DNA from 4 places in the Gemmobacter nanjingensis genome. Region 2 is predicted to be linked to each of the others. Evidence: riboswitches for the same ligand, from Rfam matches in the RefSeq annotation. Region 2 holds a riboswitch; each other region holds the start of a gene.
The links. Region 2 has a riboswitch for cobalamin ahead of IE126_RS01245 (DUF1636 family protein). Riboswitches for the same ligand answer to the same signal wherever they lie in the genome.
Positions count from the first base shown of each region.

Region 1: linked by a shared signal. The riboswitch ahead of IE126_RS02120 (energy-coupling factor ABC transporter permease) and the one ahead of IE126_RS01245 (DUF1636 family protein) in region 2 are both predicted to bind cobalamin.
Region 3: linked by a shared signal. The riboswitch ahead of IE126_RS09560 (TonB-dependent receptor plug domain-containing protein) and the one ahead of IE126_RS01245 (DUF1636 family protein) in region 2 are both predicted to bind cobalamin.
Region 4: linked by a shared signal. The riboswitch ahead of IE126_RS17640 (DUF1636 family protein) and the one ahead of IE126_RS01245 (DUF1636 family protein) in region 2 are both predicted to bind cobalamin.

Region 1 is NZ_BMYI01000001.1:408,382-415,570, forward strand. Features, by position in the region: gene IE126_RS02095 (CAP domain-containing protein) at 1-37, shown strand, start outside; gene IE126_RS02100 (ATP-binding protein) at 41-1,342, opposite strand; gene IE126_RS02105 (MBL fold metallo-hydrolase) at 1,392-2,279, shown strand; tRNA gene IE126_RS02110 (tRNA-Asn) at 2,406-2,480, shown strand; gene xseA (exodeoxyribonuclease VII large subunit) at 2,738-4,339, opposite strand; cobalamin riboswitch at 4,451-4,668, shown strand; gene IE126_RS02120 (energy-coupling factor ABC transporter permease) at 4,705-5,382, shown strand; gene cobF (precorrin-6A synthase (deacetylating)) at 5,434-6,201, shown strand; gene IE126_RS02130 (sarcosine oxidase subunit gamma) at 6,266-6,832, opposite strand; gene IE126_RS02135 (sarcosine oxidase subunit alpha family protein) at 6,825-7,189, opposite strand, start outside.
Region 2 is NZ_BMYI01000001.1:240,009-247,197, reverse strand. Features, by position in the region: gene cobN (cobaltochelatase subunit CobN) at 1-3,000, opposite strand, end outside; gene cobW (cobalamin biosynthesis protein CobW) at 3,004-4,038, opposite strand; gene IE126_RS01245 (DUF1636 family protein) at 4,035-4,418, opposite strand; cobalamin riboswitch at 4,508-4,701, opposite strand; gene cobO (cob(I)yrinic acid a,c-diamide adenosyltransferase) at 4,845-5,483, shown strand; gene IE126_RS01235 (cobyric acid synthase) at 5,776-7,189, shown strand, end outside.
Region 3 is NZ_BMYI01000004.1:117,057-124,245, forward strand. Features, by position in the region: gene IE126_RS09550 (FecCD family ABC transporter permease) at 1-453, opposite strand, end outside; gene IE126_RS09555 (ABC transporter substrate-binding protein) at 450-1,280, opposite strand; gene IE126_RS09560 (TonB-dependent receptor plug domain-containing protein) at 1,274-3,160, opposite strand; cobalamin riboswitch at 3,285-3,482, opposite strand; gene IE126_RS09565 (pyridoxal phosphate-dependent decarboxylase family protein) at 3,729-5,126, shown strand; gene IE126_RS09570 (hypothetical protein) at 5,123-5,551, opposite strand; gene IE126_RS09575 (AraC-like ligand-binding domain-containing protein) at 5,603-6,556, opposite strand; gene capB (caprolactamase subunit beta) at 6,864-7,189, shown strand, end outside.
Region 4 is NZ_BMYI01000012.1:128,864-136,052, forward strand. Features, by position in the region: gene IE126_RS17625 (FecCD family ABC transporter permease) at 1-379, opposite strand, end outside; gene IE126_RS17630 (ABC transporter substrate-binding protein) at 382-1,314, opposite strand; gene IE126_RS17635 (ABC transporter ATP-binding protein) at 1,333-2,109, opposite strand; gene IE126_RS17640 (DUF1636 family protein) at 2,106-2,474, opposite strand; cobalamin riboswitch at 2,508-2,722, opposite strand; gene IE126_RS17645 (winged helix-turn-helix domain-containing protein) at 2,827-3,192, shown strand; gene modA (molybdate ABC transporter substrate-binding protein) at 3,253-4,008, shown strand; gene modB (molybdate ABC transporter permease subunit) at 4,027-4,725, shown strand; gene modC (molybdenum ABC transporter ATP-binding protein) at 4,722-5,828, shown strand; gene IE126_RS17665 (response regulator) at 5,825-6,445, opposite strand; gene IE126_RS17670 (hybrid sensor histidine kinase/response regulator) at 6,485-7,189, opposite strand, start outside.

The DNA of each region.
Region 1 (7,189 bases), 170 kb from region 2:
TTCGGCCTGGGTGCTGGAGCTTGCCCTGCCCCGCTGAGCCTCAGCGCGCCAGCGCGAGTTCGGCCTTCAGCCCGCCCAGATCCTCGCTTTCTCCCAGACGCAGCGCGCCGCCATGGCTGCGCGCGACATCGGCGGCAATCGACAGGCCAAGACCCACGCCGCCGCCGCGATTGGGGTCGCGCGCGCCGTCCAGCCGGGCGAAGGGCTGCACCGCCTCGTCACGCCGCTCCATCGGAATGCCCGGCCCGTCATCCTCGACCACGATGCGCGCGCTGCGCTCGCCAACAAGCAGGCTCAGCCGCGCACGGGTGCCAAAGCGGGCGGCATTGCTCAACAGGTTCTCGATAGCCCGCGTCACCGCCTGCGGCCGCAGCCGAAGCGTCAGCGAGCCGTCGCATCCCCGCAGTTCCACCCGCTGCCCGCCGCGTTCAGCATTGTCGGCCACACGCCGCAGCAGGGCCGGCAGGTCAACCGCCTCGGTCTCTTCGGTGGCATCGCCCCGCGCGAAGGCCAGAAACTCATCCACCAGCCGCTGCATCTCGGCCACATCGCCCAGCAGCGCATCGGTCTCGTCATCTTCGGGCAGCATCGACAGGCCCAGCTTCAGCCGCGTAAGCGGCGTGCGCAGGTCGTGGCTGACCCCCGACAGCATCCGCGTCCGGCTTTCGATCGAGCGTTCGATCCGCGCCCGCATATCCAGAAACGCCGCCCCCGCCGCCCGCACCTCGGTCGCCCCGCGCGGACGATAGGGGATGTGCTGGCCCTTGCCGAACGCCTCAGCCGCCTGCGCCAGCCGCTTGATCGGTGCGATCTGGTTGCGCAGGAACAGATAGGAAATCAGTGTCATCACAGCCGAGGTGACGATCATCAGCACCAGAAGCTGATGCGGATTGGTGGCCGAGGTGCGGCGCCGGTCGATCACCACTCGCACCGGCCCGTCAGGCGTGGCGAAATCTGCGATCACGCGGCCGCTTTCGCGCGTCAGATCGGCGCCCAGAAACCCCGGCACCTCATCACGCAGGGTTTCGGCCACCACGCGCCCGGAAAGATCCAGCGCATCGTAGCGCAGCCCCTCCAGCGGCGGTGCCGCCGGACCCAGACCAAACCCCAGTTCCGACGCCACCATTTCGGCCCCGACCCGGTCACCTGCGGCCATCCGGTCCAGCACCAGACGCAGCTCCACGGCGATCCCGCCGGTCATCTGCAAAGTCACCCGTTCGAAATGCCGCTGGATGAAGGCTATGGACACGACAAGCTGGATCGTGACGATGGGCACGATCAGGATCAGCAGCGTGCGGCCGTAAAGGCCACGGGGCAGGATGGATTTCAGGCGAAAGCTCATGCCGCCCAGCCTAGCCGCAGCCCGCGCCCCGCGAAAGAGGAGAGCGACAATGCAGCCATGGACACCCGGCGAGGTAATCCGCCCCGAGGCCGGGGTCAGGATGGTGCTGGCCCCCAACCCCTCGCCCATGACGCATTGGGGAACCAATACCTACATTATCGGTGAGGGCGCGGTGGCGGTGATCGACCCCGGCCCCGCCCTGCCCGAACATCTGACGGCGATTCTGGCCGCCCTCGCCCCCGGCGAGCGGGTCAGCCATATCCTCGTGACCCATCCGCACCTTGACCATTCGCCGCTGGCGCGGCCGCTGGCCGAGGCGACAGGCGCCCCGGTGCTGGGATTCGGCCCGGCTGGCACCGGCCTGTCGCCCCGCATGGCGGGAATCACCGGATTGGGCGGCGGCGAGGGCATCGACACCGGCTTTACCCCCGACGTGCAACTGGCGGATGGTGACTTCATCCCGGGTGGAGACTGGCAGCTGGAGGTTCTGCATACGCCGGGCCATATGGCGGGCCATCTGGCCTTCGCGCTGGACGGGCTTCTGTTCACGGGCGATCACGTCATGGGCTGGGCGCCCTCACTGGTCTCGCCCCCCGAAGGCGATATGACCGATTACATGGCCTCGCTCGACCGTCTGGCCGCGCGGCCCTGGCGGCGGTTTCTGTCGGCGCATGGCCTGCCCGTCGAGACCCCCGCCGCGCGCCTTTCCGAACTGACCACCCATCGCCGCGCCCGCGAAACCGCCATTCTGGAGGCCCTGACCCAGGGTCCCGCGGGTCTCGATGCGCTGACGGCACGGGTCTACAGCGACGTATCCCCCGCCCTCCAGCCCGCAGCCCGCCGCAACCTTCTGGCCCATCTCATTGATCTGTCTCACAGAAAGCAGATCACAGCCGACCGGCCCACGCTGCATTCCGCGACCTTCACCCGCTCCTGACCAGCGCCTGACCCATCCGAGAACGCCACACATCGGCCCTGGAAAACTTTCTGCTCCAACCCCGTCATTTTTCTGCAATACCCCTCTTGCGACCCCCGAAACCCGAAGCTATACACCGCCTCGTGTTCCGGCGTAGCTCAGCGGTAGAGCAGTTGACTGTTAATCAATTGGTCGTAGGTTCGATCCCTACCGCCGGAGCCAAAAATCCCTAGGATTTCAGCTACATACAAAGCCCCCGCAAGGAGGCTTTTGTGGTTCTGAAGGCTGCGGAAGTTAGGCTTAAGGGCCTGCGGTGCCAGGCCAGCAGGATTGGTGCCGTCGGGCGCGATCACATCATCTGCGCCGTCCGATGCGGCTGTACGCGCCTCCAGCCTCCGGCCCCTCGCGCAAGATGCCCCGGAGGACTCCCTGCGCCCATCGGCCCACGGGGTTGCCGGGGCAGTCCGGCGAGCTGTGCGTCAGAACAGGCTGCCCTGATCCGGCCCCTCCTCGCGGGGACGGGGCTTGCGGGGGGTGCGCAGGGGGCCTTCGGCGGATGGCGCCACGGAGGTGCCGGGGCCGGTCGTGACGCGGCCGTCGCGGAACTCGATCTCCAGCGCGGCGGCCTCGCGGGCAAGTTCGGCACTGGTGATGACGGCGCCTCCGGCCCGTACGACGGCATAGCCCCGCGCCAGTGTCGCCTGATAGCCCAGCGTCTTCCGCATCCGCTCCAGCCCGTCCAGCCGTTCTGTGGCGCGGGCCAACCGTTGTGCAGGTGCGGTTTCCAGTCGGCTTGCCAGAACGCCCAGACGATCCCGGTCGCGGGCAATCTGGGTTTTGGCTCCGGACAGCAGACGCGCCAGCGCGGGCGCGAGCCGTGAGGCCCATTTATCGAGGCCCGCATGGCTGCGCTCCTGCCGCCGCTCCATTCCCGTATCCGCGCGGGCGGTCAGCACCTGCAGCCGCTCGGCCCGGCCCGCGATCAGGGCGCGCAGCGCCTCGGGACGCAGGCGCCCGGCACGCGCCTCGTAGGCGCCACGCTTGCGGGTGACCATCAGCCCCAACGCGCCGCCCAGCCGTTGCACCGCCGCGTCGAATCGCTGGCCCGGCCCGCCCAGCAGCATGTCGAGCCGGGGCAGCGCCCGGCCCAGATCGGACAACCGCACCCGCCGCCGCTCGGCCCCCTGCGCCATCGCCCGGCTGAGACGCGCCCCGAAGCCATCGACCGCGGCGAGCAGGTCCAGCCGCACCGGCACCGCCATCTCGGCGGCGGCGGTCGGCGTTGGCGCCCGGCGGTCAGCCGCGAAGTCGATCAGCGTGGTGTCGGTTTCGTGCCCCACGGCGGAAATCAGCGGAATGCGGCTGGCCGCCGCCGCCCGCACCACGATTTCCTCGTTGAATCCCCACAGATCCTCCAGAGAGCCACCGCCCCGCGCCACGATCAGCAGATCGGGCCGCGGCACTGGGCCGCCGGGTTCGATCGCGTTGAAGCCAAGAATGGCCGCCGCCACCTCGGCTGCGCATTTCTCCCCCTGGACCGCCACCGGCCAGATCAGGACATGGCGGGGAAAGCGGTCGCGCAGCCGGTGCAGGATGTCGCGGATCACCGCACCCGAGGGCGATGTGACCACCCCGATCACGCCGGGCAGATAAGGGACAGGCTTTTTGCGCGCGGGGTCAAACAGCCCCTCGGCCTGCAAGGCGGCGCGGCGCTTTTCCAGCATGGCCATCAGGGCACCGGCCCCTGCGGGGGCCACATCCTCGACAATCAGCTGGTATTTCGACTGGCCCGGAAAGGTGGTCATCCGGCCGGTGGCCACGACCTCCATCCCCTCTTCAGGGCGCACCTGCATCCGTGCCACCTGCCCCTTCCAGGAGACGGCGGCAATGACCGAACGGTCATCCTTCAGGTCGAAATACATATGCCCCGAGGACGGGCGCGAGACTCGCCCGATCTCGCCCCGCACGCGGACAAGGCCGAATTCGCCTTCAATCATGCGTTTCACTGCGCCGGAAAGCTCCGACACGGTATATTCGGGCTGGTTGCCCTGCTGGGGCTGGGGGTCTTCGAACAGGTCCATGACACCGTTTTGCCCCAAGCCCGCGCGGCCCGCAACCGCCCCGGCCCCGCCCGCCCGTCGCAAAGCGCACCAGACCGTCGCAAAGCCCGCTTGACGCAAGCGCCCTTTCGCCACAGAACGAGGCGGCAAGGTGTCCATCAGGTGCCAAGCACCGGACTCAATCGGGAACGGGGAAGGGCGAACCCAGTCAGGCGCCCGAAGCCCCGGCCGCCCCCGCGACTGTGAGCGGAGAGCGCCCCCATCCGCCACTGGTGCCCCAAAGGCACCGGGAAGGCCGGGACGCGCCACGACCCGCAAGCCAGGAGACCGGCCTTGCATGAACCGAAACCACGGCCGTCGGGTGTGACGGCCAGAGGAGACAGATCATGCATATCGAACCGGGCCTCGTTTCCGGGGCCAAGCTGATGCTTGGTGCCGCCACCGCCGCCACCGCCGGGCTTTACACGCTGAAAACCGCCTTTGCCGCGATCCGCGAACAGGGCGCCGTGTCACTGCTGGCGCGCAGCGTGCTGGCCACCGCCGCCACCTTCACCTTCTTCGAGGTGCTTCCCCATGTGCCCGTCGGCGTATCCGAGGTGCATCTCATCCTTGGCTCGACCCTGTTCCTGCTGTTCGGCGCCGCTCCGGCGGCCATCGGGCTGGCGCTTGGCCTGCTGATCCAGGGGATGTTCTTCGCCCCCTTCGACCTGCCGCAATACGGGATGAACGTCACCACCCTGCTGGTGCCACTGTTCGGCCTTCAGGCACTGGCGCGGCGCGTCATCGCCCCCGGCACCGCCTATGTCGATCTGCGCTACGGGCAGGCGCTGGCGCTGTCGACCGCCTATCAGGCGGGCATCGTCGCCTGGGTCGCCTTCTGGGCTTTCTACGGCATGGGCTTCAGCGCCGAGGCCATGGCGCAGGTCTCGACCTTCGGGGCCGCCTACATGCTGGTCGTCGCGGTGGAACCGCTGGTGGATCTGGCTGTTCTGGCAGCCGCCAAGGCCATCAAGGGCCTTGCGGGTTCCGGCCTTGTGACCCAACGCCTGCACGCCGCCGCCTGATCTTTCTGCCGCCGCCCAAAGCCGGGCGGCGGCCTCTTTGACCGAGCGACCATGACCCTTCACCTCAGCCTCGTCGGAATTGGCAGCGGCAATCCCGACCACCTGACGCGCCAAGCCATCCGCGCGCTGAACCGTGCTGATCTGATCCTCTTGCCGCGCAAGGGCAGCGCGAAGGCCGATCTGGCCGACCTCCGGCGCGAGATCCTCGCCGAGGTGCTGGAAAACCCCGCGACCCGCATTGCCGAATTCGACTATCCGACGCGAGACGCCGCAACTGCCGATTACCGCCAAAGGGTCGAAGACTGGCATGATGCCATCGCCGCCCGCTGGGTGGAGAGTATCGCGGCCCACCCCGGCGCGACGCGCGTCGCGCTGCTGGTCTGGGGTGACCCCTCGCTTTACGACAGCACCCTGCGCATCGCCACCCGGCTGAACCCGCGCCCGGACATCGAGGTCATCCCCGGCATTACCTCAATCCAGGCGCTGACTGCCGCCCATGCCATCCCGCTGAACGAGATCGACGGCCCCGTCACCATCACCACCGGGCGCCAATTGCGCGAAACCGGCTTTCCGGCTGGCGTCGATACCTGTGTGGTGATGCTGGACGGCGAATGTTCATTCCAGAGCCTGCCACCGGAAGGCATACAGATCTGGTGGGCGGGTTATGCCGGCATGCGCCTTCAGATTACCGACCATGGCCCGCTGATTGACGCTGGCCCACGCATCATTGCCGCCCGCGCCGAGGCCCGCGCCGCACATGGCTGGATCATGGATATTTACCTGCTGCGCCGCCGGGGCCAGGCGCAAATTTCTTCCTGAAGAAATTTGCAAATCTTTTCCTCAAAAGATTTGCGCGCGGCCCCCGGAGGGGCCGCGAAGCCGTTCAGAACACCGAATGCGCGGCGGTGTCCAGCGCGTGCCACAGGGCGGCGGCCGAAGAGCGCGCCCCGATCACGCTGACCTGCGCGGCGCCCCGCTTCACCACATAGACGCCCATATGCTCCAGAATGGTGCGGGTCGCGGCACCTTCCTGCGCGGTGGCCAGATCGACGTTGCACAGCCGCTCGAACAGCGCGGGCAGCCCTTCGCCGGTGACGTCGATCCGCACCCAGGCGTCGGTCTGTTCGGTTATCGAGGCCGCATCACCGAACACCGGCAGCAGCGCCGCGCGGCTGTCTTCATGCGTGGCAAAGGGTGCCTCGACCATCCAGCTGTCGGGCGACAGCCAGAAAGCCGCGAAAGGCGCGCGGGCCTCGAACCGGCCCGGACCGGGCAGCGGGATGCCGGCCGCAGCAGCAGACGCCGCCACTTCCGCCGTGCGCCCCAGGCGGGCCGAGACGGAGGCCAGCGCCACATCAACAACCTCGGTCAGCGTGACCGGGCCGATGCTGGCCCGCGCCGGGCTGGTGCCCCCCAGCGGGCAGAGGGGTTTCAGACGATGCTCAGCCACGGAGACGCTCTCCTTCCGGGTCAAAGAAATGCGGGCTCACGATTTCGACCTCGACCTCGGCCCCCGCCAGCAGGTTGGCCGAGCGCAGGCGCTGGCCGCGCCGCTCGTCACCCTTCTTCAGGTAGCCAAGCGCGATGGAACAGCCCAGATGCGGTGAATAGACCACCGAGGTGAGCCAGCCCAGATCATTGGCAATCACCGGCGCCGCGCCTTTCTCAAGGAAATGGCTGCCAGCGGTCAGCTTCTGTGCCGGATCGACGGGTTTCACACCAACCAGACGATAGCCGTTCGGGTCATTCATGCCCTCGCGCTGGCTCAGCACCATGCCGATGCTGTCTTTCTTCTTCGACACCATCT
Region 2 (7,189 bases):
CACGATTTCCGCCGCGCCGCGAAAGCCGTGGCGCATCATCCCCTCGGCCCAGCCTGCATGGGTGGCGCGGGCGCGCACCACGCGGGCGATCTCCTCGCCCAGCAGGCGAGCCTGCGGCCGGTCGGGGCGGGTGGCGTCCAGATGGTAAAGCGGCACGGTCCCGGCGCCCAGCCGCGCCAGCGCGGCGGCAAAGCCGCCCTCATGCGCGGCATGATCGGCGGCCAGCAACAGGTCGGTTTCGGGCAGATCCTGCACATGGGCGAAGCCCTCGGCCCCGCGCAGCCGCGCCTCCAGCGCCGCCCGGTCGGGGGTCACCGCGCCCTGCTCGTCGATGGCCCATTCCGAGGCGTTCAGCCAGGCCTCGCCCGCCGCCGCGCGGGCGGCATCGGAATAATCCTCCAGCGCGGCGCCCATGCCGGTGCCGTAAAGGCCCGGCTTCGGGCCAAAGACGCGGGGGCCGGGGGCGGAGGCATAGGGGTTCTCATCCTCGTCCCGGTCGGCCAGCGCGCCCACCGCCTGCTGGAACAATTGCGCAAGCCCCGGAAAGACATCGCGGAACAGGCCCGACACCCGCAACGTCACATCGACGCGCGGGCGGCCCAGAAGGGCGGGCGGCACGATTTCAAACCCCGAAACACGGGCCGAACCTTCGTCCCAGCGCGGCGCCAGCCCGGCCAGATGCAGCGCCATGGCAAATTCCTCGCCCGCCGTGCGCATGGTGGCCGACCCCCAGAGGTCCACCACAAGCGCGCGCGGGTAATCGCCCTGATCCTGCAAATGCCGCCGGATCAGCTCTTCCGCCAGTTTCACTCCCTGCGCATGGGCGGCGCGGCTGGGTACGGCGCGCGGATCGACGGCATAAAGGTTGCGCCCGGTCGGCAGCACGTCCAGCCGTCCCCGCGCCGGGGACCCCGATGGCCCCGGCGCCACATGCCGCGCGTCCAGCGCCGTCAGCAGCCCCCCGGCCTCGCCCTCAGCCGTGCCATAGACATGCAGCCCCTCGCCATACTGGCTTTCCTTCACGTCGCAGACGAAACGGTCAATGCGCACCATCGCCTCGGCAGCCGAGGCATCGGGGGCAAGGCCCAGATCGGCCTCGACGCCCGCCGCCTGCGCCTCGGCCCGCAGATCGGCCACCAGCCGGTCGCGGCGCGCGGGGTCCAGCCCGTCGGCGGTGGAATATTCGTCCAGCAGCCGCTCCAGCCGCAACAGCGCGGGGGGCGTGCCCGCCTGCATCAGCGGCGGCGGCATATGGCCCAAGGTGACCGCACCGATGCGGCGCTTGGCCTGCGCCGCCTCGCCGGGATCATTGACGATGAACGGGTAGATCACCGGCAGATCGCCCACCAGCGCCTCGGGCCAGCAGGCATCGGATTGCGCCACCGCCTTGCCGGGCAGCCATTCCAGCGTGCCGTGCGCGCCGACATGGATCAGCGCATGAAGCCCCTGCGCCCGCAGCCACAGGTAGAAGGCCACATAACCATGGCAGGGCACGCGGCCAGTGTCGTGATATTCGCCATCACGCAATGCCGCCGTGCCGCGTTCCGGTTGCAGCGCCACCAGCGCCGCGCCCCGACGCAGCGCCCGGAAGCGGAAGAACTGGCCCTCGCAAGCCGGGTCATCCTCGGGGGCGCCCCATGTGGCGTGCAGGGCCGTTTGCAGCGGCGCGGGCAGGGCAGCCAGCGCGGCGCGATAATCCGCCAGCGGCCAGTCGAGCATTTCGGCCTGAAGCGCGCGGCCCAGATCCGTGCCGGGCGTCACCGCGTAGCCCGCGCTGCGGAGCGTTTCCACAATCGCCTCTGCCGAAGCCAGCGCATCCAGACCAACGGCATGGGCAAGGTTCCAGCCCTTGCCGGGATAGGTGGACAGCACCAGCGCCAACCGCCGTTCCGCCGCAGGCGTGGCGCCCAGCCGATAGCGCGCTGCAACCTTGTCGATCACCGCTGCCACGCGGCCCTCGTCAGCGCGATGCACGAAGCGCGAGAATTGCAGGTCAGGGTCGCGGGGGCTGGGTTGCTTGAAGCTGACCACCCCGGCGAAGATCCGGCCATCGACCTCGGGCAACACGACATGCATGGCCAGATCGGCGGGCGACAGCCCGCGTTCTGCGGCCGCCCAATCCTTGCGCCGCGCGGTCGACAGCGCCACCTGCCAGACCGGACAGCCAGTGGCATCCAGCGGCGAATGACCAGCCTCGCCCCTGGCGGAAAAGGCGGTGGCATTGATCACCGCCACCGGCTGCGCGGCGTGCAGCGCCTCGGCGACCAACGCGGCATGCGGGCCTTTCAGCGAGGGGGCGAACAGGCCGAAAGCCCGGAAACCCCGCGCCCGTGCCGCACGGATCAGCACATCCACCGGGTCGGTATCGGCGGCGGTCAGGTAAGACCGATAGAAGGTGACGGCGATCAGCGGCGCTTCACTTTCGGGCGAGGCAATGACGCCCCGGTCAGGGCAATACCAGCCACTATCGGGCAGGGTCTTGGCCCCGGCCACCGGCGCCATGTAAAGCCCCGCCGCCAGCGCCAGTTGCGCCAGCGCCGCCAGCGCTGCCACCGCGCCGCCCGCGTCACACAGCACAGCCAGACGGCGCAACGTGCCGCTGGGCAGGGTAGAAAGGTCGTCCAGCCGCGCATCCGGCCGCCCGTCGGCGGGCAGCACCGCCAGCGCGATGCCCTTGCGTCGGCACAGATCCTGCACCGAGGCGAGGCCATAGGGCCAGTAGCTTTCACCGCCGATCAGCCGGACCAGAATGCCCTTCGCCCCGGACAGCGTCGCCTCGACATAGGTATCGACCGACACCGGATGGCGCAGCGCCACCAGATTGACCAGCCGCAGCGAAGGCACATCGCCCGCCGCTTTCGCCCGCTGCCATCCTGCCGCGAAAGCGCCAAGGTCGCTGTCGGAAAACGACAGAACCACCAGATCCGCCGGGCTTTGCCCCGGATCGAACGGCGTGTCGGTCTCCTCCAGCCCGTGACTTTCGCGGAAGACGACGTGCAAGGCTCAGCCCTCCAGCACGGTGCGGATGGCGGCTTCGTTCACCTTGTCATGCTCGGCGATGACCACCAGACGGGTCGCACGCGGTGTGTCGCCCCAGGGGCGGTCATATTGTGTCCGTACCCGCGCGCCCACGGCCTGCACCAGCATCCGCATCGGCTTGCCCGCTACGGCGACATAGCCCTTCACGCGCAGGATGTCCTGTTCGCGGGCCAGCCGGATGATCGCGGCTTGCAGCGCCTCAGGGTCCGCCACCTCGCCCAGTTCGATCACCACCGTGTCGAAATCATCATGTTCATGGTCGTCATGGCCATCGTGATGGCTGGGCCGGGCGGCAAGGTCGTCTTCGGCCGCCGCATTCAGGCCCAGTACGACACGCGGGTCCACCACACCTTCCGAAACGGGCAGGATCGGCAGCTTGCGCGGCGCCTCGGCCTCGATCACCCCGCGCGCGGCGGCCAGACCGGCCTCGCCCGCGAGGTCGGCCTTGGTCAGCAACACCAGATCGGCGCAGGCGATCTGATCCTCGAACACCTCGGACAGCGGGGTTTCGTGGTCAAGACTGTCATCGGCGGCGCGCTGCGCCTCCACCGCTGCGACATCGGAGGCGAAACGCCCCGCCGCCACCGCCTCGGCATCGGCCAGCGCCACCACGCCATCCACCGTGATGCGCGAGCGGATCGCGGGCCAGTCGAAGGCTTTCAGCAGCGGTTTCGGCAGCGCGAGGCCCGAGGTTTCGATCAGGATATGATCGGGGCGCTGCGGCATCGCCATCAGCGCCTCGATCGTCGGAATGAAATCCTCGGCCACGGTGCAGCAGATGCAACCATTCGCGAGTTCCACGATATTCTCCACCGGGCAATTCGCATCGGCGCAGGATTTCAGGATCTCGCCATCCACCCCCACGGTGCCGAATTCATTGACCAGAACGGCCAGCCGCTTGCCCTGTGGGTTCTGCATCAGATGCCGGATCAGCGTGGTCTTGCCCGAACCCAGAAAGCCGGTGATCACAGTGACGGGGACTTTGGTCAGATCGGTCATTCGGCGGCTTCCTGTGTTGCGTCAGAGTGGAATGGGGGGATGCGGGCAAGGCATTGCTTGCGGAACACCTCGGGCCGCTCGCGCCAGGGCACAACTCCGTCAGCGGTTCCGGCAAAGCGCGTGGCGCCGTCCAGAATGGCAGCGACATGGGTATCAGGGTCCAGCCGGCCATAGACATAGGTCCATTTGCCGGGGGCAGAGAGCGCGACCGCACAGCCGTTGGAACAGGCCGACAGGCATTCGACCCCGACGATGCGCACGCCTTCCGGCGCGCCTGCTTGCGCCAGCGCCTCGTGCAGCACGGCACCGGGGCGCGGCGCGGCGGGGTCCACCCCCTCGCGCCGGCAGGTCAGACAGACATGGAGCGTGGTCTGCGCCATCGGATCATCCCTTCCTTGGCAAAAGGGATGCAGGCGCGGAAGGGGTGACAGGCAGTCACCTCTGCCGGTCGCGGAACACCCCGTCCGCCCGTCAAAACAGATCGCTGGCAGGTCTCCCGGCTTGCGGAGTGGATTTCTCCCCGACCCCGACCTTCCCGGCTGTTTGCCAGTGGTATGGGGTCTCTCCGGTCACGGTCGCGGGGGCGGCTGCGCTTGGCCCTTGAGCCTGTCGCATTCCCTTTTCACCTGCCTCGCGGCAGGAACCAGCATGGCCCGCTTGTGCCACATCCCCCGGCGAAGTCAAGCGCGGCCCGCGCCGCTTCGGCGGGCAGGCGCGACATGGCGCGCGCCGCGCGCGGGCCGTCGCTTCGCGGCTTCCGATGGACAAGGGCCACCGCTATGCTGCCCCGCGAACAGGAGGATACGATGCAAGACACTGCCCCGCAGACCGAAGTTCCGGCCGAGGATCTGGCCCGCCATGCCGCCAAGATGGCGAAGAAGAAAGCCGCCCGTGACAAGATCATGGCGACGAAAGAAGGCGAAAAGGGGCTGCTCATTGTCCATACCGGCGCGGGCAAGGGCAAAAGCTCCAGCGGGTTCGGCATGATCCTGCGCTGTATCGCCCATGACATGCCCTGCGCCGTGGTGCAGTTCATCAAGGGCGCCTGGGATACGGGCGAGCGGCGGCTGATCGAAGAGAATTTCGCGGGTCTCTGCCAGTTTCACGCCATGGGCGAGGGCTTCACCTGGGAAACCCAGGACCGCGCCCGTGACATCGCCATGGCGCGCAAGGGCTGGGAGAAGGCGAAAGAGCTGATCCGCGACCCGGAGATCCGCTTCGTGCTGCTGGACGAAATCAATATCGCGCTGCGCTATGATTATCTGCCGCTGGACGAGGTTCTGGACTTCCTGCGCGACGAGAAGCCGCCGATGACCCATGTCTGCCTCACGGGCCGCAACGCCAGGGAAGAGCTGATCGAACTGGCCGATCTGGTGACCGAGATGGCGCTGGTGAAGCATCCGTTCCGCTCGGGGATCAAGGGCCAGAAGGGCGTCGAGTTCTGACCGGCCGGGGAGGGGGCTCTGCCCCCGTCGCTGCGCGACTCCCCCGGGATATTTAAGGCCAAGATGAAAGCAACGAGATGTTAACCGAATCGCGGCAGGTTGAAGGGGCGGAACAGGGAGGGATCCCGATGGCCGTCCAAGGTGAAAGCGCCGCGTCTCTGCCGTGGAAACGGCCCGGGATGCGGCGCCCAAATCGGGCTGGGTGCCATTTCATCTTGGCCTTAAATATCCCGGGGGTGAGGCCCGCAGGGCCGAGGGGGCAGCGCCCCCATCCTGTCCAGGGAGAGGCGCGATGACGGCGCTGATGATCCAGGGGGCGGGGTCCAATGTCGGCAAGTCGATGCTGGTCGCGGGGCTTTGCCGGGCAGCGCGGCGACGCGGTTTGAAGGTGGCGCCCTTCAAGCCGCAGAACATGTCGAACAACGCCGCCGTTACATCTGATGGGGGCGAGATCGGGCGGGCGCAGGCGCTTCAGGCTCTGGCCTGCGGGCTGGAGCCGGTGGTGGATATGAACCCGGTGCTGCTGAAGCCGGAAAGCGAGACCGGCGCGCAGGTGGTGGTGCAGGGGCGGCGGCTGACCACGACGCGGGCGGCGGATTATCCGGCGCTGAAGCCACGTCTGATGGGGGCGGTGCAGGAAAGCTTTGCCCGGTTGCGGGCAGCGCATGATCTGGTGATCGTCGAGGGGGCGGGCAGCCCCGCCGAGGTCAACCTGCGCGCGGGCGATATCGCCAATATGGGTTTCGCGCGGGCGGCGGATGTGCCGGTGGTATTGGCCGGGGACATCGACCGGGGTGGAGTGATCGCGCAGATGATCGGCACGCAGGCGGTGCTTGACCCGGAGGATGCTGCGATGATCGTGGGGTTCCTCATCAACAAGTTCCGGGGCGATGTGCGCCTGTTCGATGGCGGTTACCGGCTGATCGCGGATCGCACCGGCTGGCGTGGGTTCGGAGTGTTGCCGTGGTTTGGCGATGCCGCGCGGCTGCCCGCCGAGGATGCGCTGGACCTGCCACGCGCGCGCGGCGATGGCGCGCTGCATGTGGTCTGCCTCGCGCTGTCGCGGATCGCCAATTTCGATGATCTGGACCCGCTGGCGCAGGAGCCTGCCGTGCGGCTGACGCTGCTGCCCACCGGGCAGCCCATTCCGGGCGACGCCGATCTGGTGATCCTTCCGGGCAGCAAATCGACGCGCGGCGATCTGGCCTTCCTGCGCGCGCAGGGGTGGGACATTGATCTTGCCGCCCATGTGCGGCGCGGCGGGCATGTGCTGGGCATTTGCGGCGGGTATCAGATGCTGGGCCATGTGGTGCGTGATCCCGAGGGGATCGAGGGACCGGCGGGCGAAACGCCGGGGTTGGGGCTGCTGGACATTGAGACGGTGATGACCCCGGACAAGCGGCTGACCCGCACCCGCGCCACCCATGCCGCCACCGGCCTCGATGTCGAGGGGTATGAAATCCATATCGGGCGCAGCGACGGCCCGGCCCGTACCCGGCCGTTCGCCTTTGTCGAGGGCGCCCCCGAAGGCGCGGTCTCGGCTGATGGCCGCATCATTGGCAGCTATCTGCACGGGCTGTTCCGGGCCGATGCCTTCCGCGCGGCCTTCCTGCGGGGCCTCGGGGCCACATCGGCGCTGGGCTATGAGGCCACAGTCGAGGCGACGCTGGACGCGCTCGCCGATCACATGGAGGCGTATCTGGACG
Region 3 (7,189 bases), on a different contig from region 2:
CGACAGCGCCACCCCCGCCAGGATCAGCGCCAGCGCGCCACCGCTGCGGCCCGCCAGCAGCAGGATCAGCAACACTCCCGCAAGCGCCCCCGCCAGCGCCGAAAATGGCAGTGCCAGGGTGAAGGCCGCCGCAAAGCCGGTCTGCAATGCCAGCACCGCGCCGAGGGCCGCCGAGGCCGAAACGCCGATCAGACCGGGTTCGGCAAGCGGATTGCGCAAGAGCCCCTGCATTGCCGCCCCCGAAAGGCCAAGGCTCACCCCCACCATCACCGCAAGCAGCGCACGCGGCAGCCGGATTTCCCGCATTACCAGCGTCAACGGCCCGCCATCGCCAAAGACCAGCGCGCGCAGGGATTCCCCTGGACCCGCCGCCGCAACGCCCGTCACCAGCGAGGCGAGGAACAGCAGCGCAACCAGCACGGCCAGCAGGGTCAGCAGCCGCGCAAAGCTCATGGCCCGACCCCCTTGCGGGTCGCGGCAAGCCGTTCGGTCGCATCCAGCAGCGCGGGCAGGCCACAGACCCAGTCATTCTCCTCCAGCACCGTCTGCCCGCCGGTCAGCGCGGCAAGCGCGGGGTGGTGCAGCACCTCTTCGGCGCGCGAGGCGCCGGGATAGGGATCGCCCGCAATCACCAGATCGGGGTCGGCCATGATCAGCGCCTCCAGCGGCAGGAAGCCGCCCATGGGCATGCCCAGATCCTCGGCCAGATGGTGATAGCCCGCGCGTTCGATGATCTCGCCCGCAAGGCTCCGGCTGCCCGAGGCATAGCCGTTGGCCGCGAAGGTCGCGGCGGTTGGGCGCTGCGACGGGGCCGGTGGCAGCCGCGCGAGACGGGCATCGAACGCCTCCAGCATGGCCTGCGCCGCCGCCTCACGGCCCAGAGCGCGGCCCATCTCGATCATGCCCTGCCGCACCTCCGCGATGGAACTCGCAGGCGGGAAGGTGACCACGCGGATACCCAGCCTTTCCAGCATCGATACCGTGGCACGCGCCGTATAGGCTCCGGCCAGAACCAGATCGGGCTTCATCAGGTAAACCTCCTCGGCCTGACCCTGATTGGCCGGATAGGCCATGGCCGCCTCGACCATGGTGGAGGAGCGCGGGTCCTGCGCCAGATCGGAGACGGAAATCAACTGCCCCGGCGCGGCCAGGAGGATAGCAAGCTGATCGGTACAGAGATTGATCGAGACGACGCGCCGGGGGGCGTCCGGCGCGGCGAACCCCGGCCCGGTGCTTACCGGACCGGCCAGCAGCAAAAGCAGCGCAAGCTGCCTTACCATTTCGCCTCCAGCCCCAGCCATGCGGTGCGACCTGGCGTTGCATAACCCCAGGTTTCCACATTCTTGCGGTCAAAGAGGTTGGTGACGCGCCCGGTCAGCTGCACGCTGTCGGTCAGATCATAGCGCGCGGCGACATTCACGGTGGTCCAGACCGGGGTCTTGCGGGTTGCAAAGGCGCCCCAGTATTCGGTGCTGTAATTCCCCGCCGCATAGCGGATGTCCGCCGTAACCGAACCGCGGCCGCCAAAGGTCTGCCAGGTGCCTGACAGGCCAAGCTCGTGCCGGGGGCGCAGGATCTCGACCGAGCCGTCGGGGTTCTTTGCGTCCAGATAGGTGTAGTTCATCCCCAGAGACAGCGTGTCGGTGGCTTGCAGGCGACCGCTGAGCTCGATCCCCTGACGCGGGCTTTTGCCCGACTGGTTGACATAGGTCGCCCGGCCCGAGCCATCGGGTGCCGCGCCATAGGCATAGGTGATCTCGTCTTCCAGCTTCTCGTTGAAATAGGTGATGTCGATCAGGCCGCGACCGCCCAGAACCTCGGTCTCGATCCCCAGATCGAAGCCGGTGTTGCGTTCGGGTGCCAGACGGGGATTGCCCAGCGTGTAGCTGTCATCGGCATAAAGTTCGTAATAGGACGGGTTGACCGAGGCGCGGCCCGCCGAGGCATGGACGCGCAGCCCGGTATCCGGCACGCGCCACGACAGGCCGATGTTCCAGCTGGTGAAATCCTCGAAGGTCTTGTTGTTGTCGCGCCGGATGCCAGCCTGGATGTCCAGCCCGTTGTCAAGAAAACCGCGATATTCCAGCGCGACCGAGGTCATGCCGCGCTTGTAACCCGGCGCCGCCGAGGATTCATCATCCTCCTTTTCCGCAAGCAGGTTCAGCAGGTGCGACGCATCTTCCACCGCCTGTCCGTCCAGCGCGTAGCTGAGCCGGTATTTCAGCTTCCCGGTCTCACTCCGCGTGGTCGGGCCGCCGTTGAAGCTCTGCCTGAACAGCGTGTTCTGCCATTCCAGCCGATGGGTCATCCGGCCATCCAGCATCGAAAATTCCGCCCACAAAGCGCCGGTCTGTTCATCGCGGTTGCTGTAGGGCGCCGGGTCATCCACGACGTAGCTGTCGGCATCGGTCGCGGCCCAGTTTTCGGAATCATAGTCGTAGCGCTCTTTCGAGCGGCGCAGGGTGAAGCCCAGCGTCAGATCCTCGGTCGCCTGCCAGTCGCCCGACAGGTTCAGGGTGCGGCGGCGGATACCGTCCTTCTCGCCGCCATCGCCGGACTGGTCATAGCCCTTGTCATCACGATCCGAGAGGCTCAGCTTGAGCCCGCCGCGCGCACTGCGCTGCGACAGGAAGGCCGAGGCGGCAGTGCCGTTGCCGAACTCGATCCGGCCGCCGTAATGCGTGCCCTCATCGCCCTTTTTGGTGATGATGTTGATCACCCCCGTCGAGGCATTGGAGCCGTAAGAAGCCGATTGCGGGCCGCGCAGCACCTCGATCCGGTCGATATCGGCGGCTTCCAGCCCGGTGAAGACATATTCATCGGACCCGGCACTGGCCTCGATCCCGTCGATCAGCACAAGCGTATGGCTGGCCTCGCCGCCCCGGATACGCACCTGCGTATAGGTGCTGCCCGAGCCGGTCACGGAAACCCCTGGCAGCGCGCGCAGGGCATCCTGCACCGTCGCGATGCCGCGATCCGCGATTTCGGCGCCATCCAGCACGGTGACCGACCGGCCATAGGCATTGGCGGCAATGCCGGTCAGGCCGCCGGAAATGATGATCTCATCCATTTCGGTGACCTCCTGCGCCACGGCAGCGCCCGGCACCAGAAGGCAGGTGGTGGCCAGAAGACCAAGATACGACACGCGTTTGGAACCCATGTTCCGTTCTCCCAATCGCGGGCAAATGCCCGACAGACCCGATGTGTCGCGGAAAGGGTTCCGCAGACAGTGCTTGCTGTCACCGCTGCGGTTAAGGCCGCTTCCATGGCGCCCCTCGCGCCCGGAAAGGGTGATCCTCCAAGCAGGTCTCCTGGCTCGCGGGTCGTAGCGTTGCCGGCCTTCCCGGGGCTTTGCCGCCCCAGTGGCATGATCGACGTCGCTCACCGCTGACAGTTGCGGGGGCAGCTACGGCCAGAACGCAGGCGTTCCTCCGTATTCCCTTTTCATCCGGCGGGCCGGAACTTGGTCCTGCGATCTAGGGTCCGGGGGCTGCGCGAGTCAAGGCCGCGCCGCAGCGCGGCGGGTGGATCGCATTCCGCTGTGGCACCATGCACGCACCCAGCCTGCTTGACGGGACCGGGCCAAGCAGCAAAGCTTTGCCCACCCGGGGGAGGAGCGCAGATGACCACGCCGCAGGATGCGGGCTGAACGATCCGGAAAGCCCAGCCCCACAGGCACAATGCGGTAAGCTCTGCGCCATCCCCGAAGCCACGACCAAGGAGCCCCGATGAACTGGACCGATTTCGCCCGCTGGGGCGCCCGTATCGCCGATTGGGGCGCACACTATCATCAGGGTCTGCGCGAGCGCCCGGTCCGCGCCGGCACCCGTCCCGGCGAAGTGGCCGCCGCCCTGCCCGCCTGTCCGCCGGAAACGCCCGAGGCGATGGAGGCAATCTTCGCCGATTTCGAACAGATCGTGATGCCCGGTATGACGCACTGGCAGCACCCGCGCTTCTTCGCCTATTTCCCCGCCAATGCCACGCCGCCTTCGATGCTGGCCGAGTTTCTCGCCAACACCGTCGCCGCGCAATGCATGCTGTGGCAGACCTCGCCCGCCGCGACCGAGATGGAGACGGTGATGATGGACTGGCTGCGTCAGTCGGTTGGTCTGCCAGAGGGATTCAAGGGGGTCATTCAGGACAGCGCCTCGTCCGCCACGCTCGCCGCTGTGCTGACGATGCGGGAGCGCGCACTGGATTGGGCCGGCAATGAACAGGGCCTGAGCAGCCAGCCGCGCCTGCGGGTCTATTGTTCGGGCGAGGTGCATACCTCCATCGACCGGGCGATCTGGATTTCCGGCATCGGGGCCGCGAACCTCGTCCGCATCCCGACGCAAGGCCCGCGGCGCAGCATGGACCCGGCGGCGCTGGATGCCGCCATCCGTGCCGATCTGGCGGCGGGGTTGCACCCCTGCGGGGTGATCGCCTGCACCGGAGGCACCGGAACCGGCGCCTGCGACGACATTGCGGCGACGCTTGCCGTGGCGAAGGCGCACGGGCTTTACACCCATGTCGATGCAGCCTGGGCAGGCGCCGCGATGATCTGCCCGGAGTTCCGCGAGTTGTGGACCGGCATAGAAGGCGCCGATTCCATCGTGTTCAATCCGCATAAATGGCTGGGCGTGCAATTCGACTGCGCGGCGCATTTCCTGCGCGACCCCGAGCCGCTGGTGCGGACGCTGGCGATCCGGCCGGAATACCTCAAGACCCATGGCGCGGACGGGATCGTCAATTATTCGGAATGGTCGATTCCGCTGGGCCGCCGCTTCCGTGCGCTGAAACTCTGGTTCGTGCTGCGGCATTACGGGCTGGAAGGGCTGCGCACCCGCATCCGCAACCATGTGCGCTGGTCGCAGGCGCTGGCAGACAGGCTGCGCGCCGATCCGCGGTTCGAGATCATGACCGAGCCGGTCCTGTCACTGTTCACCTTCCGGCTGAAAGGCGCGGATGAGGCGGCGCAGCAGGCCTTCATCAACCGGATCAACGATGATGGCCGCATCTACATCACGCAGACGCGGGTGCAGGATGGGCTGGTGATCCGCTTTCAGGTCGGCCAGTTCGACGCGACCGAGGCCGATGTGGCCACGGCCTTCGAGGTGATCACCGCACTGGCCGGGAACGGTTAACTCCGTTCCAGAAGGCCCCGGATCAGAAACATCTCCGCCTCGTGGATGCAGCCCATCTGCTCCCATTCCGCATCGGTCTGGGTGGCCAGCCGCCATGTCAGCAGCGTCACCACGCATTTGTCGGCGCCGATCTTCAGCACGTCACCGGGGATCACCCGCGACATGTTGCGAAACTGCATGGCCTCTTTCGACGGGCCGACGTCGTAATCTACCTGAAACCGTGCCGGATCAGCGTTCAGCCGGACCCAGGTTTCCTTGCCCGAAAAGACCGAGGTGCCTACAAACAGCCCCGGCTCCGCCTCGCGCCGGTTGGCGCTGCCCCAGGCCCACTGGCCCTGCGCTATCCCGTCGGACATGATGGCAAAGGCCACCTCTGCCGGGCGGTTCACCACGATGCTGCTGGTGTGACAATGATGATCCTGCATGGCGCCCCCTCCTGTTCGCGGGGTCAGGCTGCGCAGCACCCGGCCCGCCTGTCAAGCATCGCCAGCCTGCCTGCGCCAGTCGGTCGGGGTCAGGCCGAACAACGCCTTGAACAGCCGCGAGAACTGCGCCTGATCGGAGAAGCCGAAGCGATAGGCAATCTCGGCCATCGGCAGATGCCGCGAGGCGCCGATCACATCCCGCGCCGCGATCAGCCGTTCCTCGCGGATGAATTGCGAGACGGTCTTGTTGGTATCGCTGAACAGTTCGTGCAGATAGCGTTTGGAGATGCCGCAGGCATCGGCCACATATTCCGGTGACAGGGCGGTGTTTGACAGGTTCTGCCGGATGACATGCTCTGCCCGCCGCAGATGACCCGCCCGCACGGCGGTGCGCACGCCCGCCTCGCCATCTTCGGTATTGCCCTCCAGCGCCAGCGCCAGCACCTCGACCGTCTGCCGCCCCAGAATGGCCGCCGCCCGCGCCTCGGTTTCCGGCAGTACCTGCAGCTGCCCCATCATCGCCGAAAACAGCGCGGGCAGGCCACTGCCCGCGTCTATGATGCGCGCGCAGAACCGATCCGGGTCGCGCAGCTTTTCCGCCAGCATGCGCTTCGAGATTTTCAGCACCGTCAGTTCGTTCGCAGCGCCATAGGAGAACCGATAGGGTTCGTCCCCGCGTTCCAGGATAAACCCGCCGGGATCACAGCGCACCTGACGGCCAAGCTGATGAAACTCCACCGGGCTGCGGCGCGGAATGGTGACCAGATATTCCTCCTCCCGCGTATGCGAGATGTGGTCGGGCAGGCGTTCGTATTGCAGGGGTTCCGTGCAAAGCCGCGACAGGGACACCTGCCCCATCTCGCGCCGCTCCAGCGTGCCGGTGAAGCTGCGCGCATCCCGATAGGTCAGATGCAGCGGAAAATAGGTCTCGGCAATGACACGGTTCCAGTGCACCGCCCGCTGCGCGGGGGCCGTCAGGGCCGTGCTGTGGGCAATGATGTCCATGGCGATCTCCCCCGGAGGGCCTGCAAGAATCGCTAACCACGAACGCCCTTCCGTTCAAGAAAATTTCGCGGCGACGCGCCCGGCCTGCACGGAATGACAAAGGGTCATGCGCAGGGCGTCAAGGCCCTGCCCATCCCTGCGCCGGTTTGCAAATGATCCCGCGCCGGTCTGCAAGATCGTGGCCGCGTCCCGCGTCATCCTGTCTGCCATCTTGAGAGGCCGGCGAGCGGCCCGGAAACAGGGAGAAGGACAACCGCGCCCCCGGCGTGCCTGTTTTCGTGGCTGCTTCCCAACGGGAAGGACCGACATGACCAAACGCAACGTGGACCCGATCACCCTTTCGGTGGTGCGCGGTGTGCTGGAAACCACCCAGCGCGAAATGACCCTGACGCTGGAACAGACGGCGCGCAGCTCTGTCTTCAACCTCGCGCATGATTATTCGACGGCGCTGTTCAACCACACGCCCGAGATGATCCTGCAAGGACAGGACATCCCGATCCACCTCGGCTCGCTGATCCCCGCGATGAAATCGGTGGCGAAGTTCTTCGAGGGCGAGATCCACGAGGGTGACCTGATCCTGCACAACGATCCGGCCTATGGCGGTTCGCATATCATCGACACCTGCATGTATTA
Region 4 (7,189 bases), on a different contig from region 2:
ACATGCCCGTGTGTAACAGAGCCGCAATCGCACCGAACGCGGCGCCCGAGGAAATGCCCAGCAAATGCGGATCGGCCAGCGGGTTGCGGGTAACGGCCTGAAGCGCCGCGCCCACCAGACCCAGCCCGCCGCCGACCAGAGCCGCCAGCAGCACGCGCGGCAGGCGGATCTGCCAGACGATATTCGCCTGCCCCACACCCCAGTCGGGCGTCACCAGCCCGGGCAGCAGCCGGTCGAGCAATACCCCCCAGACGGTGCCCGGCGCGATGGCGACCGATCCAACCGAAACCGCAAGGCTGACCGAAAGCGCCAGCCCCAGCAGCACGGCAAGGGCAAGGCCCGCCCGGCGCGGCAGGGCGCGACGCAGGGCGAGCCGCATCGTCACTGGCCCGCGAACCCGGCGACCAGCTTTTCGACCGCGCGGATATTGCGCGGCCCCGGCGTCGCCTCGACATATTCCAGCACGACGAAGCGATCATTCTTCACCGCGTCGATATCCGCGAAGGCCGGATTACCCTTCATGAAGGCGATCTTCTGTTCCGCCGTCACATCGCCGTAGTTCACGATCACCACGACCTGCGGATTGCGCGCCACCACCGGCTCCCACGCCACTTCGGCCCAGCTTTTGTCCAGATCATCCATGATGTTGACGCCGCCCGCCGCCTCGATCAGTGCGGTCGGCATGGCGTATTTGCCGGCAGTGAACGGCGCCTCTTCGCCCGAATCGTAAACAAAGACCCGCAGCGGATGGTCGTGGTCCACGCCCTTCGTCGCCTCGGCCAGCCGCGCCTTGTAACCTGCGACCAGCGCCTCTGCCCGATCCTCGACGCCGAATATGCGGCCAAGGTTCAGCATGTCCTGATACATGTCCTGCATCGTGCTGCGTGCTTTCGGCCCGATATGGATGCAGCTTTCGGTCAGTTCGTAGGTCTTGATGCCGAAAGGTTCCAGCGTTTCGGGCGTAACCTCGCCGCCGACCTTCATGCCATAATTCCAGCCCGCGAAGAAGAAATCAGCCTCCGCCGCAGCCAGAACTTCCTTGCTGGGGTATTTGGCCGAAAGCTCCGGCAATTCGGCGACGCCCTCGCGCATTTCGGGGTCCAGCGTCTTCCAGCCGGAAATGCCGGTATAGCCGACCATGTGGTCGCGCAGGCCGAGCACGAGCATCATTTCGGTCAGGTTCACATCATTGGAAATTGCGCGCGTGGGTGCGGCGTCGAAGGTCACATCACGGTCGCAGCTTTTGACGGTGACGGGGAAGGCAGCAGCCGCACTGGCAGACAGCAGCAGCGCCGCAAGGGCGAGACGGATCATCGGAAACTCCTGATCGGATCAGAGGTGAAAGGACAGGCGCGGGCCGGTGCCGCTGTGGTCGATCCGGCCCCGCACCTGAAAGGCGGTGTGCAGCAGATCCTCGTGCAGCACCTGATCGGGCGGACCATCCGCCAGCATACGGCCGCCATGCAGGATCAGCATGCGTTCGGCAAATTCCGCCGCCAGCGGCAGATCGTGCAGCGTGGTCACCACTGTCAGGCCGAGATCGCGCAGCAGCCGCAACAGATCAAGCTGGTGGCGGATGTCCAGATGGTTGGTCGGCTCGTCCAGCACCAGAATGCGCGGCTCTTGCGCAAGGGCACGGGCAACCATGACACGCTGCCTTTCACCCCCGGACAGGGTGCCGAAACTGCGGTCTGCGAAGGCTGTCAGGTCCAGCCGGGCCATGGCGGCGTCGATGATGGCGCAATCAGCCTCACCGGGCAGAGCGAGCCCGCTGCCCCAGCCCTTGCGATGCGGCAAGCGGCCCAAAGCCACGATCTGCCGCACACTCAGCACGAAATCGGTGGGTTGCTCCTGCACCACGGCAGCCACGATGCGCGCGGCCTCGGGCGCTGACATGAGCCACAGGTCGCGCCCTGTAACCGATACCGTGCCCCGCCGGGGCGGCTGGTGGCGATAGATCAGCCGCAGAAGCGAGGTCTTGCCCGCCCCGTTCGCGCCGCAGATCGCCATGATCTGCCCCTGCGGAACGGAAAAGCTGATATCGGTCAGGATGTCGGGCCGGTCCTTCGGACCCCAGCAGACCGAGCGGAACTCCAGCGCCGGGGTCATTGGATCGCCCCCGCCGCCGTGCGGATGACCGCAGCCGCAGGGCGCACGGTTCCGGCCACCAGCGCGTCGATATCCTGGCCATCTTCGACATCGCCAAACAGCCAGGTCTCGCCCGAGGCGACCCGCCAGGCCAGGGTGCAGGGCCGCTGGCAGCCTTCGACGCACAGCGTTCCCGACAGCTCGAACTCTGCCCCCACACCCGCCAGCGCCAGGGCGCCGCGCAGCTGGATCAACAGGTTCAGGCCGGGTCTGCATTCGCGCCCGACATGTGGGCAGGACTGGCAGACAAGCATCTGATGCGGCGCGGGGCGCGCGCCGGTTTCGGTGGAAAGCGCGGCCATCGGCCTGCGCGGGGATCTGTCCATACGATCTCCTTCCCGGGGCACCCCGCCCGGTGGTTGTTGCGGTTCTCGATGGCAGGTCTCCTGACTCGCGGGTCGCAGCTTGCCCCGCCTTCCCGGCCCCGCAGTTCGGGGTCCAGTGGCATTGGGGGTCGCTCGCCGCTTACAGTTGCGGGGGCAGTCACGGAATTGGCGCCTGATGGCTACACCGCACCGTGTTCCCTTTTCACCCAGCGTCGCATTTGCCGGGAACCATCGGCGGCCAGAAGCGCATGACTCGGCGCCGCCGTCAAGCCCGGGCACGACAAGCGGCGCACCCTTGCCTGTCGGCGCGCCGGCGGCGATGATTGCCCGAGACACCCGGAAAGGCCCGCCGATGACCAAGCTGAAGCTGCGCATCCTGTTCGACACCGCCATGCTTGGCCCCGGCAAGGCCGAGCTGTTGCAGCGCATTGGCGAGACCGGCTCGATCGCCGCAGCCGGGCGACAGATGCAGATGAGCTACAAGCGGGCGTGGTCGCTGGTGGAGGAAATGAACGCGGCCTTCCGTGAGCCGCTGGTCAGCAGTGCGCGGGGCGGGGCGGGCGGCGGCGGGGCGCAGGTGACAGAGACCGGGCAAGAGGTGCTGCGCCGCTACCTTGCGGTATTGGAGGCCGCCGAACAGGCGGGGGCGGCAGAGGTGACCGCGCTGGAGGCCTTGCTTGCCCCTGCGACCAAGGCGGATATGTCTGAAAAAAAATAACGCTTGCGTGACCGGGAGGTGCCTGCCAGATATGTTTTCCGAAACATATCGGAGTCTCCCATGTCCCGCCGTCTTGCCCTTACGCTTGCTTTCGCCCTCGCTGCCAGCCCTGCCGCCGCCGAGGAGGTCGTGGTCTTCGCCGCCGCGTCGATGAAGAACGCGCTGGATGACCTGGCCTCGCAGTGGCAGGCGGAAACCGGCAATCAGGTGGTGATCAGCTATGCGGGTTCGGGCAAGCTTGCGCAGCAGATCGTTGCCGGGGCGCCCGCCGACATCTTCGTGTCTGCCGCCCCGAACTGGATGGACGAGGTGCAGAACGCCGGGCTGGTCGTGGAGGGCACGCGCGAGGATCTGCTGGGCAATACGCTGGTGCTGATCGCGCATGGCAAGGATGCGGCGCCGGTTGAGATCGGGGCGGGCTTCGATCTGTCCGCGTTGCTGGGCGACGGGAAACTGGCGATGGCCATGGTCGATTCCGTGCCTGCCGGGCAATATGGCAAAGCCGCGCTGACGGCGCTGGGTCAGTGGGACAAGGTGGAACCCGCCGTCGCGCAATCCGACAACGTGCGCGCGGCGCTGGCACTGGTGTCCACCGGCGAGGCACCCTATGGCATCGTCTATGCCACCGATGCTGCCGCTGATGACAATGTGACCGTGGTCGGCACCTTCCCCGCCGACAGCTATCCGGCCATCGTCTATCCCGCTGCCCTCTTGACCGGGGCGGCAGATGCGGCGGACAAAGCCTTTTACGAGGCGCTTTCGGGCGAGGCAGCGCATGCGGCCTTCAGCGCGCAGGGCTTCGCGATCCTGAAGTAAGGGCCTGACCGGCGGCATATGACAGACTGGCTTTCCCCCGACGAATGGCGCGCCGTGGCGCTGTCACTGCGCGTCTCGCTCTGGGCCGTGGCCGCCAGCCTGCCCTTTGGCATTCTGACTGCCTATGCGCTGGCTCGGTGGGAATTTCGCGGCAAACAGGTGCTGAACGGCATCGTCCACCTGCCGCTGATCCTGCCGCCAGTGGTGACGGGCTATCTGCTGTTGCTGACCTTCGGGCGCAAGGGCGCGGTGGGCCAGATCCTCGACCAGTGGTTCGGCATCGTGCTGGCCTTCCGCTGGACCGGCGCGGCGCTGGCCGCCGCCGTGATGGCTTTCCCGCTGATGGTGCGGGCCATCCGGCTGGCGGTGGAGGCGGTGGACCCCAAGCTGGAACAGGCAGCAGGCACGCTGGGTGCCTCGCGCCCTTGGGTGTTCCTGACCGTGACGCTGCCGCTGATCCTGCCCGGCGTTCTGGCGGGCACGATCCTTGCCTTCGCCAAGGCGATGGGCGAATTCGGCGCCACCATCACCTTCGTGTCAAACATCCCCGGCCAGACGCAGACACTGCCTTCCGCCATCTATGCCTTTCTGCAAGTGCCCGGCGGAGAGAAGGAGGCCGCGCGTCTGGTGCTGGTGGCGGTGGGCATCGCCATGGCCGCGCTGATGCTGTCCGAATGGATCAGCCGGGCCGTCGCGCGCAGGATCGCCGGGACATGACGCTGTCGGTGAACCTGTCCCATCGCTTTGGCGACTTCACGCTGGATGTGGCGTTCGAAGCACCGCCGGGTGTGACGGTGTTGTTCGGACGTTCCGGCTCCGGCAAGACGACGGTGGTGAATGCTGTTGCGGGTCTCTTGCGCCCTGACCACGGTCGCATCATCGCAGGGGGCGAGGTCTTGCTGGATACCGAAACCCGCACCTTCCTGCCGCCACATCGGCGCAGGGTGGGGTATGTGTTTCAGGACGCCCGGCTGTTCCCGCATCTGACCGTGCGGCAGAACCTGCTATATGGCCGCTGGTTCGCGCACCGCCGGGGACCGGACAATTTCGCCCGCGTGGTCGATATGCTGGGGATCGGCCCCTTGCTCGCCCGGCGTCCCGCCGCGCTGTCAGGGGGCGAGAAAAGCCGTGTCGCCCTGGGCCGTGCCATCCTGTCGGAACCGCGCCTTCTGCTGATGGACGAGCCGCTTGCGGCGCTGGACGAGGCGCGCAAGGCCGAAATCCTGCCCTATCTGGAGCGGCTGCGGGATGAGTTGCATCTGCCCATCCTCTACGTCAGCCATTCCATGCCCGAGGTGGCGCGGCTGGCCACCACGCTGGTGCTGATCGAGGCGGGCCGCGTGGCCGCCGCAGGCCCGGCCACCGAACTCCTGTCCGACCCCGCTGCCGCACCTGCGCTGGGACTGCGCGAGGCCGGGGCGATCCTCTCCGCACGGCTGGCGGTGCCGGACGAGGACGGCCTCAGCCGTCTGGACTGTAGCGCAGGTCCGCTGTGGTTGCCGCGCGTGGCGGGCCGGGCGGGCGACAGTTTTCGCCTGCGCATCCTCGCACAGGATGTCATGCTGGCGACCATCCGCCCCGAAGGGATTTCGGCGCTGAACATCCTGCCAGCCGTTGTGCGGGAGGTCAGGCTGGGCGAAGGCCCGGGTGCGCTGGTGCAGCTGGAAGCGGGGGACGAGATGCTGCTGGCCCGGATCACCCGCCGCTCTGCCGCCGCACTGGAGCTGAAGCCCGGTCAGCAGATTCATGCTGTGCTGAAGGCGGTCTCTGTCGCGCAGGAAAACGTGGGCCATGGCAGACCCGGCGCGGACAGTCCCTAGTCCAGCATCATCGCCGAGGCGAGGATGACCGCATGCGTGCGGTTGCGTGCGTTCAGCTTGGCGCAGATCGACTTGACGTGCATCTTGACCGTCACCTCGCTGAGCCCCATGCGCAGGGCAATTTCCTTGTTCATCAGCCCGTCGCGCAGAAAGCCCAGAGTCTCGCGTTCGCGCGGCGTCAGATCGGGTTGCCAGGGCCGGGGGGCAACCGGATCGAAGCCTTCGGGCAGATAGATCTCGCCCCCCAGAATGCGGTGGATCGCGGCCGCCAGCTCCTGCGCCGGTGTGCTTTTGGGGATGAAACCGCTGGCCCCGCGCGCCAGCGCGGCAGTCACCATCTCGGGTTGCGCCTGACCGGAGAAAACCGCGAGGCGCCCGCCCGCATTTTCCGCAATCAGTGCCGCCACGGAATCCATGCCGTGAACGCCGGGCATCGAAAGATCCAGAAGCACCAGCGAAAAGCAGCCATGGCGGGCGATGGCCGTGCGGGCCGTCTCGAAGCTTTCGACGGCCACGACCTCGTCAAAGCCCTGCGCGCGCAAATGCGTGGCGACGAGATCCCGGATCAATTGGTGATCGTCGGCAATAAGCAGGCTCACGCGCGGCGTTTCAGCCAAGACAGCTCCTCCTGATTACTGCGCAGCAGTGTCGACCGCCTAATATCCGGCTGGCGGCTTGCCCGGTGGAGTATCTGCCTTTTGCGCGGTCTCCGCAAGCAAGGCCGTGACGAGTTGTCGCCTCAGACGCGCCCATTCGGCTGTCAGCCGCGCATGATGCACCGCCATGCGCCCGCCAGACCGCGCGGCGCCTTCGGCCTCGGTCAGTTGCGCGCAAATCCGCTTTGCCCCCAGCAGGGCACAGGCCCCGTTGAAGCGATGCGCGGCCTCTGCCAGACGGGCACCTTCGCCCACTGGCCCGTCCAGCAAGGTGAACAGCTGCCGGGCTTCAACATCAAGCTGATCCAGCGTGTCCCGGCAGGCTTCGGGCGTCAGGAAACCGCGCAGTTCTGACGCGATGCGGGGATCGAGTGTGGGCAGCGCACTTTCGGCCTCGGGGCCGACACCGGCCCGCAGGATATCGGTCAGCCGGGCAATGGTGATGGGTTTGACCAGAATTTCGGTCAGACCCGCCGCACGAATGCGGCGCAGGTCTTCCGGCAGGGCATGGGCGGTCACGGCGATGATGCGCGATGTGACCCCCATCGCCCGCATCTGGCTGGCCATGCTGAGCCCGTCCATGCCCGGCATGCTGACGTCGGTCAGGACCAGATCGAACTCGCCTTCGCGCACGGCCTGCAGGGCGGCTTCGCCACTCTCCGCCTCCTGCACGCGCTGGCCCAGATGTTCCAGCATCGCCCGTGC